DNA from 2 places in the Bacillus sp. PK3-067 genome. Region 1 is predicted to be linked to the other one. Evidence: a T-box and tRNA genes for the amino acid it is inferred to sense, from the RefSeq annotation. Region 1 holds a T-box; the other holds one or more tRNA genes.
The links. The T-box of region 1 lies ahead of alaS (alanine--tRNA ligase). A T-box ahead of a tRNA ligase gene usually reads a tRNA of that ligase, here a tRNA-Ala.

Region 1 (6,306 bases):
TTCGTTTATCAGCTGTACAGGGGCTCAAATTGTTGAGGTTGTGAAAAAAGTTTGCGAAAATGCTAAAACAAAAGGCTTTAGTGCAAGGGATGTTCAAGTATTAGCACCGATGTACCGCGGGCCTGCTGGTATTAATGTATTAAACGAAGCGCTGCAACAAGTATTTAATCCGAAGAGGGAAAAGAGTAAAGAAATTGCTTACGGTGATGTTGTGTACCGAAGAGGTGATAAAGTACTGCAACTCGTGAATCAGCCGGAGAGCCAAGTGTTTAATGGTGATATTGGGGAAATTGTTTCGGTGTTTTATGCAAAAGAAAACGTTGAGCAACAAGATATGATTATCGTTTCATTTGATGGAATTGAGGTAACGTATACGAAGCCCGATTTAAATCAAATTACGCATGCATATTGTTGTTCCATTCATAAATCACAAGGTAGTGAATTTCCGATTGTTATTATGCCAATCGTGAAAAGTTACAACCGTATGTTACGTCGTAATTTAATTTACACGGGTATTACAAGAAGTAAGAAGTTCCTTATTATTTGCGGGGAGGAAGCAGCTTTCCAATCTGGTGTAAATCGCCTTGATGATGCAATGCGTCAAACAACTTTAGCTAGTCGCTTGCAAGAATCACAAGGAGAAGTACAGATGGTCACAGTTAATGGCGAGGAAATGGACGTGGAAAACATTTCACCGTATGATTTCATGTAACAAGGTGAAATTATATAGTGAAACTTTCAAACGCATAGCGTTGAAAGGCTCCAGTAATGTATAAATGAATGCAGTTTGGACATAATGGCGAATAGAATCTGGGAGACTGTAAGGAGATGAAAGCCATATGTTCATTTGTCCAAATTGCAAAGGGAAAGACATTGGAAAAATAGGTGTCAACCAATTTTATTGCTGGAATTGTTATATCGAATTATCGGTTTCAAAGGGGAAAATCCATACACATCAAGTTGAGGAAGACGGTTCATTAAGCTCTCTTGATGATTTATTTGATGAGAATGAAAGAACGATCGGATAACGAAAAGGGGGATTTACTTTGAATCTACGCAATTCATTAATCGCATTAGGTGTTGGAGCTGCAGCATATCAATATGCTCGTAAACAAGATGTATTTTCAAAACGCAATATGAAAAAAGCACGTAAGATGATTAAGTCTTACTTATAATCATTTCGATAAATTGAAAAACTCCCTTGTAGACAAGGGAGTTTTTTTATGCACCCATATGCAAATAAAAAAGTCCGATCTCTGAGAAAAGATAAGATAGACCGTAGCAGCCAACGCCAAGTATTCCATACTGCCATAATTGCTTCGCTTTTTCTTTACGTGAGGAATGAATAAAGAACCCCTTCCAAATACCGAACCCGATACAAATCCATTCAAGAATCATAAAAAGTGCTGATAATCCAAGCATAAACAAAACCATAATTAGCCCTCCTGATTATATTAATTCATGCTGTATTCTCAGGGGTGGTTGTCCTTGTTATGTTATTTATATGTACGTCTTTAAAAAACAGTATGGTCCGTATGAAAAGATTTTAAAAGTTTCGCACATAACCTACCCCATTTATTTTCAAAATAAAGGTGGAGGAGGTTTTTCATGTGAAGAATCTTAAAATCATTTGGATATATCGTTTAGGATTATTGTTACTTGTTTTTCTTTGTCTGCTCGTCTTTTTAAAAATTAAGCCGCTATGGGCACCGATTATTTTTGTATTTAAAGTAGCAATCACGCCGTTTCTTATCGCGTGTTTTATTGCGTATTTATTGCACCCTTTAATTGAAAAAATTCATAAGGAAGGGATGCCCCGTACACTTGCCATTTTGCTCATTTATATCCTTTTCTTTGGCGGAATTGGTTATGGGATTTATAAAGGAACACCAGTCGTTATTAAACAGTTACAAGAGATTAATGAACAATTTCCCCAGTTTACAAAGATGTACGATTCGTGGATGGATGGCGTTACAGAACAAACAGCGAATTTCCCTTCGTTCATTCATGAAAAGGTGAAACAACTTTTTGTGGGTGTGGAAACGAAGATTCAAGCGCTTTTAAATAAAGTGATGAGTACAGCTCGTGGTGTACTCGATTCATTGCTCATTATTTTCTTAATACCGTTCATTGTATTTTACATATTAAAAGATTATGGTGAGTTTTATCATATCTTTTGGAAACTAGTCCCAAGTAAATGGCGAGGTACGGGGCAAATGCTTGCGAAAGAAATTGATAAGTCACTTGGAAGCTATATTCGAGGACAGTTATTTGTTTGTTTAGTATTAGGGGGAGTATCAGCTCTTTCTTTTTGGTTTATCGGTATGAAATATCCATTATTGCTTGGCATTATTATTGGGGTAACGGATATAATCCCATACTTCGGTCCTATTTTAGGAGCGATCCCGACGTTAATGATTGCAGCAACAGTATCAACGAGTTTACTTATTAAGGCGGGGATCACGATTGCGATTTTGCAATTTGTGGAGAGTAACATTTTATCGCCTTACATCGTTGGTAAGTCACTTCGTATGCATCCCGTTATTATTATGCTTGCCTTACTAGTTGGGGGAGAGGTAGCTGGGATTGTAGGATTGCTAATATCGGTTCCGGTTTTAGCAGTTATTCGCACTGTCATTGTTCATGTGAGACCGCTCTTGAAAAAAGAAGATGTGTAAGTATAGAAGCCCTCTATGTAAGAAATAGAGGGCTAATCATATATTTATTTAGAAAGTTGCTCGTGTATTTTTTGAACGAGGGAGCTCACATCATTTGTTTGAATATGTTTTATTTTTTTCCATTCGTTATCATACATAAATATAATTTGATTGTTGAAAAGACGCTTTTGTTCTTTTAGATTAGAAATTTTTGCGAAAGAGTACTCTTCAAATATTGGATTCTTACTTACATCTGGCCCATAAAAGAATAGTCTTTTGTTCGTTAAAATTAGCAATCCTGGCCTTGCGACGGAACGATAAATAAATATGTCTAATGAACATGCTGCGTAAAATAATATCGTTTCGTCAGTCGCTAATATGTTTTTAGCTTTGCTAAGTAAGGTTGTCATTGTGATCGCTCCTTTATTTTATTAACAATAATTTAATTGTAGCAAAAAAAGTAATATTTAGAAATTTTTATAAATCATTCTTATAAGGAGATTCCGATTTGTTAATAAACGCATAATATATGAAAAGGCTGTTAAGAATGAATAGTAGAATACCTATGATTAATAAGCAATTAATACAATATAAATGATTATCTACATTGACAAACTTAAGAGAATTCTATTATATTTAGTCATATAATACATTAAATCAATGACGGAACAAGTACGTTACAGTCCATTTATAGAGAGAAGCTTCCATATGGCTGAAAGAAGCTTTAAATGAAGGGTAACAGAAAGCTAATCCTGAGAGCAGCTAATCACTGCCGTCTTGCCACGTTACGGCACCATGAGGTGATGAATTGATTGTTATTGTAATCAATTCATAATTAGGGTGGTATCGCGAGTTAACTCTCGTCCCTTTTATAGGGACGGGAGTTTTTTATATTTAAGGAGGAAAATACAATGAAACAACTAACAGGCGCACAAATTCGTCAAATGTTTTTAGACTTTTTCCAAGAAAAAGGACATGCAGTAGAACCTAGTGCATCACTAGTTCCGCATGAAGATCCATCTCTTTTATGGATTAATAGTGGTGTAGCTACATTAAAAAAATATTTTGATGGACGTGTAATCCCACAAAATCCACGTATTACAAATGCTCAAAAATCAATTCGTACAAACGATATTGAAAACGTAGGGAAAACAGCTCGTCACCATACATTCTTTGAAATGTTAGGAAACTTCTCAATTGGTGATTACTTCAAAGAAGAAGCAATTACATGGGCTTGGGAATTCTTAACGAGCGACAAATGGATCGGATTCGATAAAGAATTACTATCAGTTACAATCCATCCAGAAGATGAAGAAGCATTCACAATTTGGAATGAGAAAATGGGCGTTCCAAAAGAGCGTATTATTCGCTTAGAAGAAAACTTCTGGGATATCGGTGAAGGACCAAGTGGACCGAATACAGAGATTTTCTATGACCGCGGAGAAGCTTACGGTAATGACTTTAGTGACCCAGAATTATATCCAGGCGGAGAAAACGAGCGTTACTTAGAAGTATGGAACCTTGTATTCTCTCAATTTAACCATAATCCAGACGGTTCATATACACCACTTCCTAAGAAAAACATTGATACAGGGATGGGTCTAGAGCGTATGACATCTATCGTTCAAGATGTACCTACGAACTTTGATACAGACCTATTCATGCCGATGATTGGTGCAACAGAAACAATTTCTGGTGAAAAATATCGTAATGGCGATTTAGAAAAAGATATGGCATTCAAAGTAATTGCTGACCATATCCGTACAGTAACATTCGCTGTTGGTGACGGTGCTCTTCCATCTAACGAAGGCCGTGGTTATGTATTACGTCGTTTATTACGCCGCGCTGTTCGTTATTCGAAGAAATTAAACATCAACCGTCCATTTATGTTTGAATTAGTACCGGTTGTTGGAGAAGTAATGAAAGACTTCTATCCAGAAGTACTTGAAAAGAAAGATTTCATTGCGAAAGTTGTGAAGAACGAAGAAGAGCGTTTCCATGAAACACTTCATGATGGTGAAGCGATTTTAGCTGAAGTAATTGCAAAAGCAAAAGAAGAAAAAACAACTGTTATTTCTGGAGTAGATGCGTTCCGTCTATATGACACATACGGTTTCCCAATTGAATTAACAGAAGAATATGCAGAAGAAGCTGGCATGACAGTTGATCATGAAGGCTTTGAAAATGAAATGGAAAAACAACGTGAGCGTGCACGTGCTGCTCGTCAAGACGTTGATTCTATGCAAGTTCAAGGTGGTGTCCTTGGAGAAATTAAAGTAGCGAGCGAATTCGTTGGTTACGGTACAGTTGCAACAGAAAGTAACGTTGTTGCACTTGTGAAAAACGGCGAATACACAGACAGCTTACAAGCTGGTGAAGAAGGACAGTTAATTCTTGATGTAACACCATTCTATGCTGAGAGTGGTGGACAAATTGCAGACCGTGGTTACCTTCTTGCAGATGGTGTGAAAGTTCTTGTAAAAGACGTACAAAAAGCACCAAACGGCCAAAACTTGCATAAAGTTGTTGTTGAAGAAGGTACATTAACGAAAGATGCGGCTGTAAAAGCTATTATCGATACGAAAAACCGTAGTAGCGTTGTAAAAAATCATACAGCAACTCACTTACTACACCAAGCATTAAAAGACGTACTTGGAACACACGTTAACCAAGCAGGTTCTCTTGTAACTTCTGAACGTCTACGTTTTGACTTCTCTCACTTCGGTCAAGTACAAGCTGACGAATTAGAAAAAATTGAGCGTATGGTAAACGAAAAAATTTGGGAAAGTATTGATGTTGAGATTTCTCAAAAAGCAATCGAAGAAGCGAAAGAAATGGGCGCAATGGCATTATTCGGTGAAAAATACGGAGATGTTGTACGCGTTGTACAAGTTGGCGATTACAGCTTAGAGCTTTGTGGTGGTTGTCACGTTGATAATACAGCTTCTATCGGTATTTTCAAAATCGTTGCTGAGTCTGGTATTGGTGCAGGAACTCGTCGTATTGAAGCAGTAACTGGTAAGTCTGCATACGAATTAATGAACGATCAAGTAGGTTTATTAAAAGAAGCAGCAGGAAAAATGAAAACAAATCCGAAAGATATTTTAACAAGAGTTGATGGTCTATTTGCTGAAGTGAAACAACTGCAAAAAGAAAATGAATCTCTTGCTACGAAATTAAGCAATATCGAAGCTGGAAACTTAACTGATTCTGTAATGACAGTTGATGGTGTGAATGTATTAGCAGCGAAAGTAAATGTTGCAGATATGAACAACTTACGTACGATGATGGATGATCTGAAAAATAAATTAGAGTCAGCAGTTGTTGTATTAGCGTCTGTTAATGACGATAAAGTAAACATCCTAGCAGGTGTAACGAAAGACTTAATTAGCCAAGGTTACCATGCTGGTAAACTTGTGAAAGAAGTAGCTTCTCGTTGCGGCGGTGGCGGTGGTGGCCGTCCTGATATGGCACAAGCAGGCGGTAAAAACCCAGCTCAAGTCGAAGAAGCTTTAGCATTTGTACAAGAGTACGTTAAATCTGTTTCAAAATAAAGAGATAGTAGTGTACAATGGTAGGGAGAGGAGAAGTTCTTCTCCCTATACTTACTATATAAGTGAGGTGCTTGAAATGGACGGTTTTGATAAAA
Region 2 (6,306 bases), 1.2 Mb from region 1:
AAGGGATAAGTGCTGAAAGCATCTAAGCATGAAGCCCCCCTCAAGATGAGATTTCCCATAGCGTAAGCTAGTAAGATCCCTGAAAGATGATCAGGTTGATAGGTTCGAGGTGGAAGCATGGTGACATGTGGAGCTGACGAATACTAATAGATTGAGGACTTAACCATATAATATGTAGCAAATGTTATCTAGTTTTGAAGGAATATATATTAAAATTTCTTCTTGACATTTCGAAAGAAATGTTTATAATGATAAAAGTCTGGTAATGATGGCAGAGAGGTCACACCCGTTCCCATACCGAACACGGAAGTTAAGCTCTCTAGCGCCGATGGTAGTTGGGACCTTGTCCCTGTGAGAGTAGGACGTTGCCAGGCTAATATTATTCCGCAGTAGCTCAGTGGTAGAGCTATCGGCTGTTAACCGATCGGTCGTAGGTTCGAGTCCTACCTGCGGAGCCATTATGCTTCCATAGCTCAGCTGGTAGAGCACTTCCATGGTAAGGAAGAGGTCACCGGTTCAAGCCCGGTTGGAAGCTTGGGAATAGGTTTAAAACTTTTTTGGCCCGTTGGTCAAGTGGTTAAGACACCGCCCTTTCACGGCGGTAACACGGGTTCGAATCCCGTACGGGTCACCACTTTTGGAGGATTAGCTCAGCTGGGAGAGCACCTGCCTTACAAGCAGGGGGTCGGCGGTTCGATCCCGTCATCCTCCACCATATATATTTAAAATGTCGGAGGGGTAGCGAAGTGGCTAAACGCGGCGGACTGTAAATCCGCTCCTTCGGGTTCGGCAGTTCGAATCTGCCCCCCTCCACCATTTTCTTTAAAATAACCTGAGAGGGTTTATTTTTTTGAAAAGATAACCATACTAGTAAATATTAATGGGCTATAGCCAAGCGGTAAGGCAACGGACTTTGACTCCGTCATGCGCTGGTTCGAATCCAGCTAGCCCAGCCATTTACGAGCCATTAGCTCAGTTGGTAGAGCATCTGACTTTTAATCAGAGGGTCGAAGGTTCGAGTCCTTCATGGCTCATCATTTTTGCGGAAGTAGTTCAGTGGTAGAATACAACCTTGCCAAGGTTGGGGTCGCGGGTTCGAATCCCGTCTTCCGCTTAATTAATAAGGGGCCTTAGCTCAGCTGGGAGAGCGCCTGCCTTGCACGCAGGAGGTCAGCGGTTCGATCCCGCTAGGCTCCATCTAAATAAAAAAGCTTACATCATACGATGTAAGCTTTTTTTGTGTTTAAAAAGACAACTTTTATACTTGTCGTTTAAAATGAAGAAAACGTAAAAATAAGGGATGGGGAGATAATTGTGAAAGTTATTATTGCATCTGATTCATATAAAGAAAGCCTAAAAGCTATAGAAGTATGTGGAGCTATTGAAAGAGGTTTTAGAGCAATTTTTCCTAATGCAGAGTATGTGAAAATACCAATTGGAGATGGAGGAGAAGGGACGGTTGAATCACTTGTTGATGCTACAGGGGGGAGAATTATATCAATTAGTGTGACAGGACCGCTTAGAGAAGGTATACAAGCTTTTTATGGCATTTCTAAAGATAAAAAGACAGCGTTTATTGAAATGGCAGCAGCATCAGGATTACAGCACGTTCCAGTTGAAAAGCGCAACCCACTTATTACAACGACAAAAGGAACAGGAGAACTTATATTACATGCGCTAGATCAAGGAGTGGAGTACATAATTTTAGGACTTGGAGGAAGTGCTACAAATGATGGCGGGGCAGGTATGTTAGCGGCTTTAGGAGTAAGGTTTATAAATGGTAAGGGTGAAGTAATAGATCCATCTGGAGGCACATTACACTCGATTGTTACTATTGATTTTTCACGAATGGACCCACGCTTAAAGGGGGTAAAGATAGAAGCGGCATGTGATGTGGATAATCCATTAGTCGGAATGCAGGGAGCATCTTTCGTATTTGGGAGACAAAAGGGTGCAAATATAGAGATGATGAAAGAGCTAGATGAGAATTTACAACATTATGCGAATATGCTTAAACGATATGTATCTTTTGATGTATCTGAAATACCTGGTGCAGGGGCAGCGGGAGGAATGGGAGCGGCTGTTATTTCAGTGTTAAAGGGAGACTTGCGTAGGGGCATTGAAATTGTATTAGATTATACAAATTTCGATAAACATATAGAAGATGCACATCTTATTATAACTGGTGAAGGTAGAATAGATAAACAAACTGCATATGGAAAGGCTCCTGTGGGTGTTGCGGGGCGTGCAAAACGTTTTTCTGTGCCTGTAATTGCTATTGGAGGGTCTGTATCATCTGATTATTCAGCTGTGTACGAGAAAGGAATAGATGCGGTATTTAGTATCACAACGAAACCGATGACACTAGAAGAAGCATATAAAGTAGCAGAAGAAAATATTGAAATGACAACGAAGAATATTGCAACAGTATGGAAAATAGCATCAGAAAAACACTTCTAAATATAGGAGTGTTTTATTATTATTATTTAATAATAGTGATTGCGATTGTTTCATTAAGTTAACTTTATACATAGAATAGTCTTAAAATTTGGTTTTCAACGTGAATATAAGTGAATAAATTGTATATCCATACAGAAAAATGTCGAGTTGAGTCAGACTATATAAAAGATTTAAAATATTTAGTGAAGGCATAAAAGGGGGATACTATCTATGAAAAAAGAAATCTCAGTTATTGGAGTTCCAATGGATTTAGGACAGATGCGTCGTGGAGTTGATATGGGACCGAGCGCGATCCGTTATGCAGGGGTAATTGAAAGAATTGAAGAAATTGGATATGACGTTAAAGATATGGGAGATATATGTATAGAGAGAGAAAAAGAGATAGATGAAAATACAAAATTAAGAAACCTTACACAAGTTGCAACTGTATGTAATGAATTAGCAAGTAAGGTGGATCATATTATAGAAGAAGGTCGTTTTCCACTTGTATTAGGTGGTGACCATAGTATTGCTATCGGTACATTAGCTGGTGTAGCAAAACATTATAAAAACTTAGGCGTTATTTGGTATGATGCACACGGTGATTTAAATACAGAGGAAACTTCACCATCTGGAAATATTCATGGTATGTCACTTGCAGCAAGTTTAGGTTATGGACATTCTTCACTTGTAGATTTATACGGAGCATATCCAAAGGTGAAAAAAGAGAATGTCGTAATTATCGGTGCGCGTGCATTGGATGAAGGAGAAAAAGATTTCATTCGCAATGAAGGTATTAAAGTGTTCTCAATGCATGAAATTGATCGTATGGGGATGACGGCTGTGATGGAAGAAACAATCGCATATTTATCTCATACCGATGGTGTACACTTATCATTAGATTTAGATGGTCTTGATCCTCATGATGCACCAGGTGTTGGAACGCCTGTAATTGGCGGTCTATCTTATCGTGAAAGTCATTTGGCGATGGAAATGTTAGCAGAAGCTGATATTATCACATCTGCTGAATTTGTTGAGGTAAATACGATTTTAGATGAGAGAAATAGAACGGCAACAACAGCAGTTGCTTTAATGGGTTCTTTATTCGGTGAAAAACTAAAATAAATGTAAGAAAAGCAACTGAGAAGTTGCTTTTTTTATTTGAAAATAAGCGTATAATAATGATTTATATTATACTGTACAATAAAAATGTTTGACATCTTACCAATTTGAGCTAAAGGGGGTTGTTTGTAATTGTCGTTTGTTTCATGTATGGTATAATTAACTAGTTGTTGGAAATACATACAGATAGAGCATAAAACAATATTTCAATATATGGATAGAATTGCTCGTAAGTAGGAGGAAGGGATAGCATGCCTTTTGAAGATACGACCATTTTGAAATATCTTAGTACGGCATTAGATATTGCCATTGTATGGTTTATTATATATAAGCTAATTCTTATAATCCGAGGGACGAAAGCTGTTCAACTTTTAAAAGGGATTACAGTTATTATCGTAGTTAAGATGATCAGTATTTTCCTTGAATTGCGTACGCTATCTTGGCTAACTGAACAAGTATTAACGTGGGGATTTTTAGCCGTTATTATTATCTTTCAGCCAGAATTGCGAAGAGCACTTGAGCAGCTAGGGCGCGGGAGTTTATTTTCGCGTGTTGGAACGCATGAGGATGATGAACCTGAAATGGTTGCAACAGCGATAGCAAAAGCAACCGAATATATGGGGAAACGTAGAATTGGTGCATTAATTACTTTGTCAAAAGAGACCGGTATGGGTGATTATGTGGAAACGGGTATTCCGCTTAATGCAAACGTATCATCGGAATTACTTATTAATATTTTTATTCCAAATACACCTCTTCATGACGGAGCGGTAATTATGCAAGGAAGTACAATTAAAGCAGCAGCATGCTATCTTCCATTATCAGAAAGTCCGTTTATTTCTAAAGAATTAGGAACTAGACATCGTGCTGCAATGGGAGTTAGTGAAGTTACTGATAGTATTACAGTAGTTGTGTCTGAAGAAACTGGTCAAATTTCTTTAACGAAAAATGGTAAGTTGCATCGTGATTTGAAGACAGAACAGCTGAAAGATATGTTATTAGCTGAATTTAGTGGAAACGAAAAAACGACTTCTTCGTCTTTATGGAATTGGAGGAGAAAGCGTCATGGATAAGTTAATGGAGAATCATTGGTTTTTAAAAGGGATCTCATTACTATTGGCGTGTATGCTTTTTATGTCAGCGACGTTAACTGAAAAAAATACGACATCAGGTATATTACCTTTTGCAAATGATACGAAAGAAACATTAACTAATTATGCTATTAATCTTAAGTATGATGAGGAGAAATATATTGTAAGTGGTATTCCGGCAGAGGGCGTTAAAGTAAAATTAGAAGGCCCAAAAGCATCAGTTGCTACAGCAAAAGCAAAAAAACAATTTGACATACCGGTTGATTTGCGAGATAGTCCAAAAGGAACTTATGAGATTTCTTTAAAAACGAACGGGCTTCCAGATGATGTGAAAGGAACAGTTCAGCCATCAACAATTAAAGTTACTCTTCATGAAAAGGCGAGAAAATATGTTCATGTAGATCTGAAATTATCAAATGAGGATCAGATGCCAGCGGGGGCTACTCTAGAAAAATCAAGCCTTAAACCGGATACTGTTGAGGTAGTTGGGACGAAAGAAGAAATTGAAAGCATTTCCTCTGCCAAAGCGTATGTTGATTTAAAAGGTGTTAATAAAACTGTTACAAAAACGCCCGAAGTTACATTATACAATAAAGAAGGAAAACGTTTAAATGTAAGAACAAGTCCATCTAAGATTAGTGTAACGTTGAATGTGGCAACGCAAACTACAGCCAATAATACTGAAAAAACTGTTCCTGTAACGTATACGAAGAAGGGGAGTTTAGCAGAAGGATTGGCGGTTACAAATATCAGTGTTGAACCGAGAGAAGTAACGATAGCTGGTCCAAAAGATATTTTGGATAATATACAATCGCTAGAGGGGGTCGAAGTAGATCTTAGTCAATTGACAGAGTCTACAACATTCGATGCCTCTGTTTTATTACCCAAGGGTGTAACAAGTGCAAAACCGAATCAAGTGAAGGTTTCGGTGGGAGTGCAAAAAACAAAACAAACGAAAACAAAAACGATTGATGGTATCCCAATCCAGAAAAATGGACTGTCTAAAGATGTTACTGCTCAGCTACTTTCGCCGCAAGATGGAAAGATAAGTGTTGATATTTCAGGAGAAGCAAGTATAGTAGATAAAATAACAGCTGCTCAAATAACAGCGGTAATTAATCTGCAAAATGTATCCTCAGGGACGAAAGATATTTCCATTCAAGTGAGCGGTCCTGGTAATATTTCAATAGAGCCAAAACAAAAAAGTGCTAAAGTTACTATTGTGAAGAAAGAAAAACCAGATAAAGAAGTACAGGGTAATGGTCAACAACCGGATTCAAATACGGATCAAGAAAATCAAAATGAGAAACCAAAAAATCCTGAACCTGATTCAGAAAAAGAACAGGAAAAGAATCAAAACCAAAATCAAAATCAAGATAAAGATAAAGAAACGAGTCAAGAACCAACAGTAGATAATCAAAAAGAGCAAGAAAAAGGAGCGAATCATAATGGGTAAATATTTTGGTACAGATGGAGTACGCGGAGTTGCAAATAAGGAGTTAACACCTGAATTAGCTTTCAAAATTGGACGTTTTGGTGGTTATGTATTAACAAAAGATACAGATCGTCCAAAAGTAATTATCGGTCGTGATACACGTGTATCTGGTCATATGTTAGAAGGAGCTTTAGTAGCAGGTCTATTATCAACTGGAGC

Region 2: it has a tRNA-Ala gene. The T-box ahead of alaS (alanine--tRNA ligase) is inferred to sense a tRNA for this amino acid. The anticodon was not compared.

The regions. Positions count from the first base shown of each region.
Region 1 covers NZ_CP096490.1:4,377,816-4,384,121, reverse strand. Annotated here, with positions in the region: gene recD2 (SF1B family DNA helicase RecD2) at 1-712, shown strand, start outside; gene M1D73_RS22580 (hypothetical protein) at 840-1,028, shown strand; gene M1D73_RS22575 (YrzQ family protein) at 1,047-1,175, shown strand; gene M1D73_RS22570 (hypothetical protein) at 1,222-1,434, opposite strand; gene M1D73_RS22565 (AI-2E family transporter) at 1,611-2,678, shown strand; gene M1D73_RS22560 (PH domain-containing protein) at 2,723-3,067, opposite strand; T-box leader at 3,309-3,528, shown strand; gene alaS (alanine--tRNA ligase) at 3,569-6,211, shown strand; gene M1D73_RS22550 (IreB family regulatory phosphoprotein) at 6,288-6,306, shown strand, end outside.
Region 2 covers NZ_CP096490.1:155,034-161,339, forward strand. Annotated here, with positions in the region: rRNA gene M1D73_RS00885 (23S ribosomal RNA) at 1-167, shown strand, start outside; rRNA gene rrf (5S ribosomal RNA) at 259-374, shown strand; tRNA gene M1D73_RS00895 (tRNA-Asn) at 384-458, shown strand; tRNA gene M1D73_RS00900 (tRNA-Thr) at 463-535, shown strand; tRNA gene M1D73_RS00905 (tRNA-Glu) at 560-634, shown strand; tRNA gene M1D73_RS00910 (tRNA-Val) at 640-715, shown strand; tRNA gene M1D73_RS00915 (tRNA-Tyr) at 733-816, shown strand; tRNA gene M1D73_RS00920 (tRNA-Gln) at 882-956, shown strand; tRNA gene M1D73_RS00925 (tRNA-Lys) at 962-1,034, shown strand; tRNA gene M1D73_RS00930 (tRNA-Gly) at 1,043-1,114, shown strand; tRNA gene M1D73_RS00935 (tRNA-Ala) at 1,125-1,197, shown strand; gene M1D73_RS00940 (glycerate kinase) at 1,315-2,460, shown strand; gene rocF (arginase) at 2,671-3,564, shown strand; gene cdaA (diadenylate cyclase CdaA) at 3,813-4,634, shown strand; gene M1D73_RS00955 (CdaR family protein) at 4,627-6,108, shown strand; gene glmM (phosphoglucosamine mutase) at 6,101-6,306, shown strand, end outside.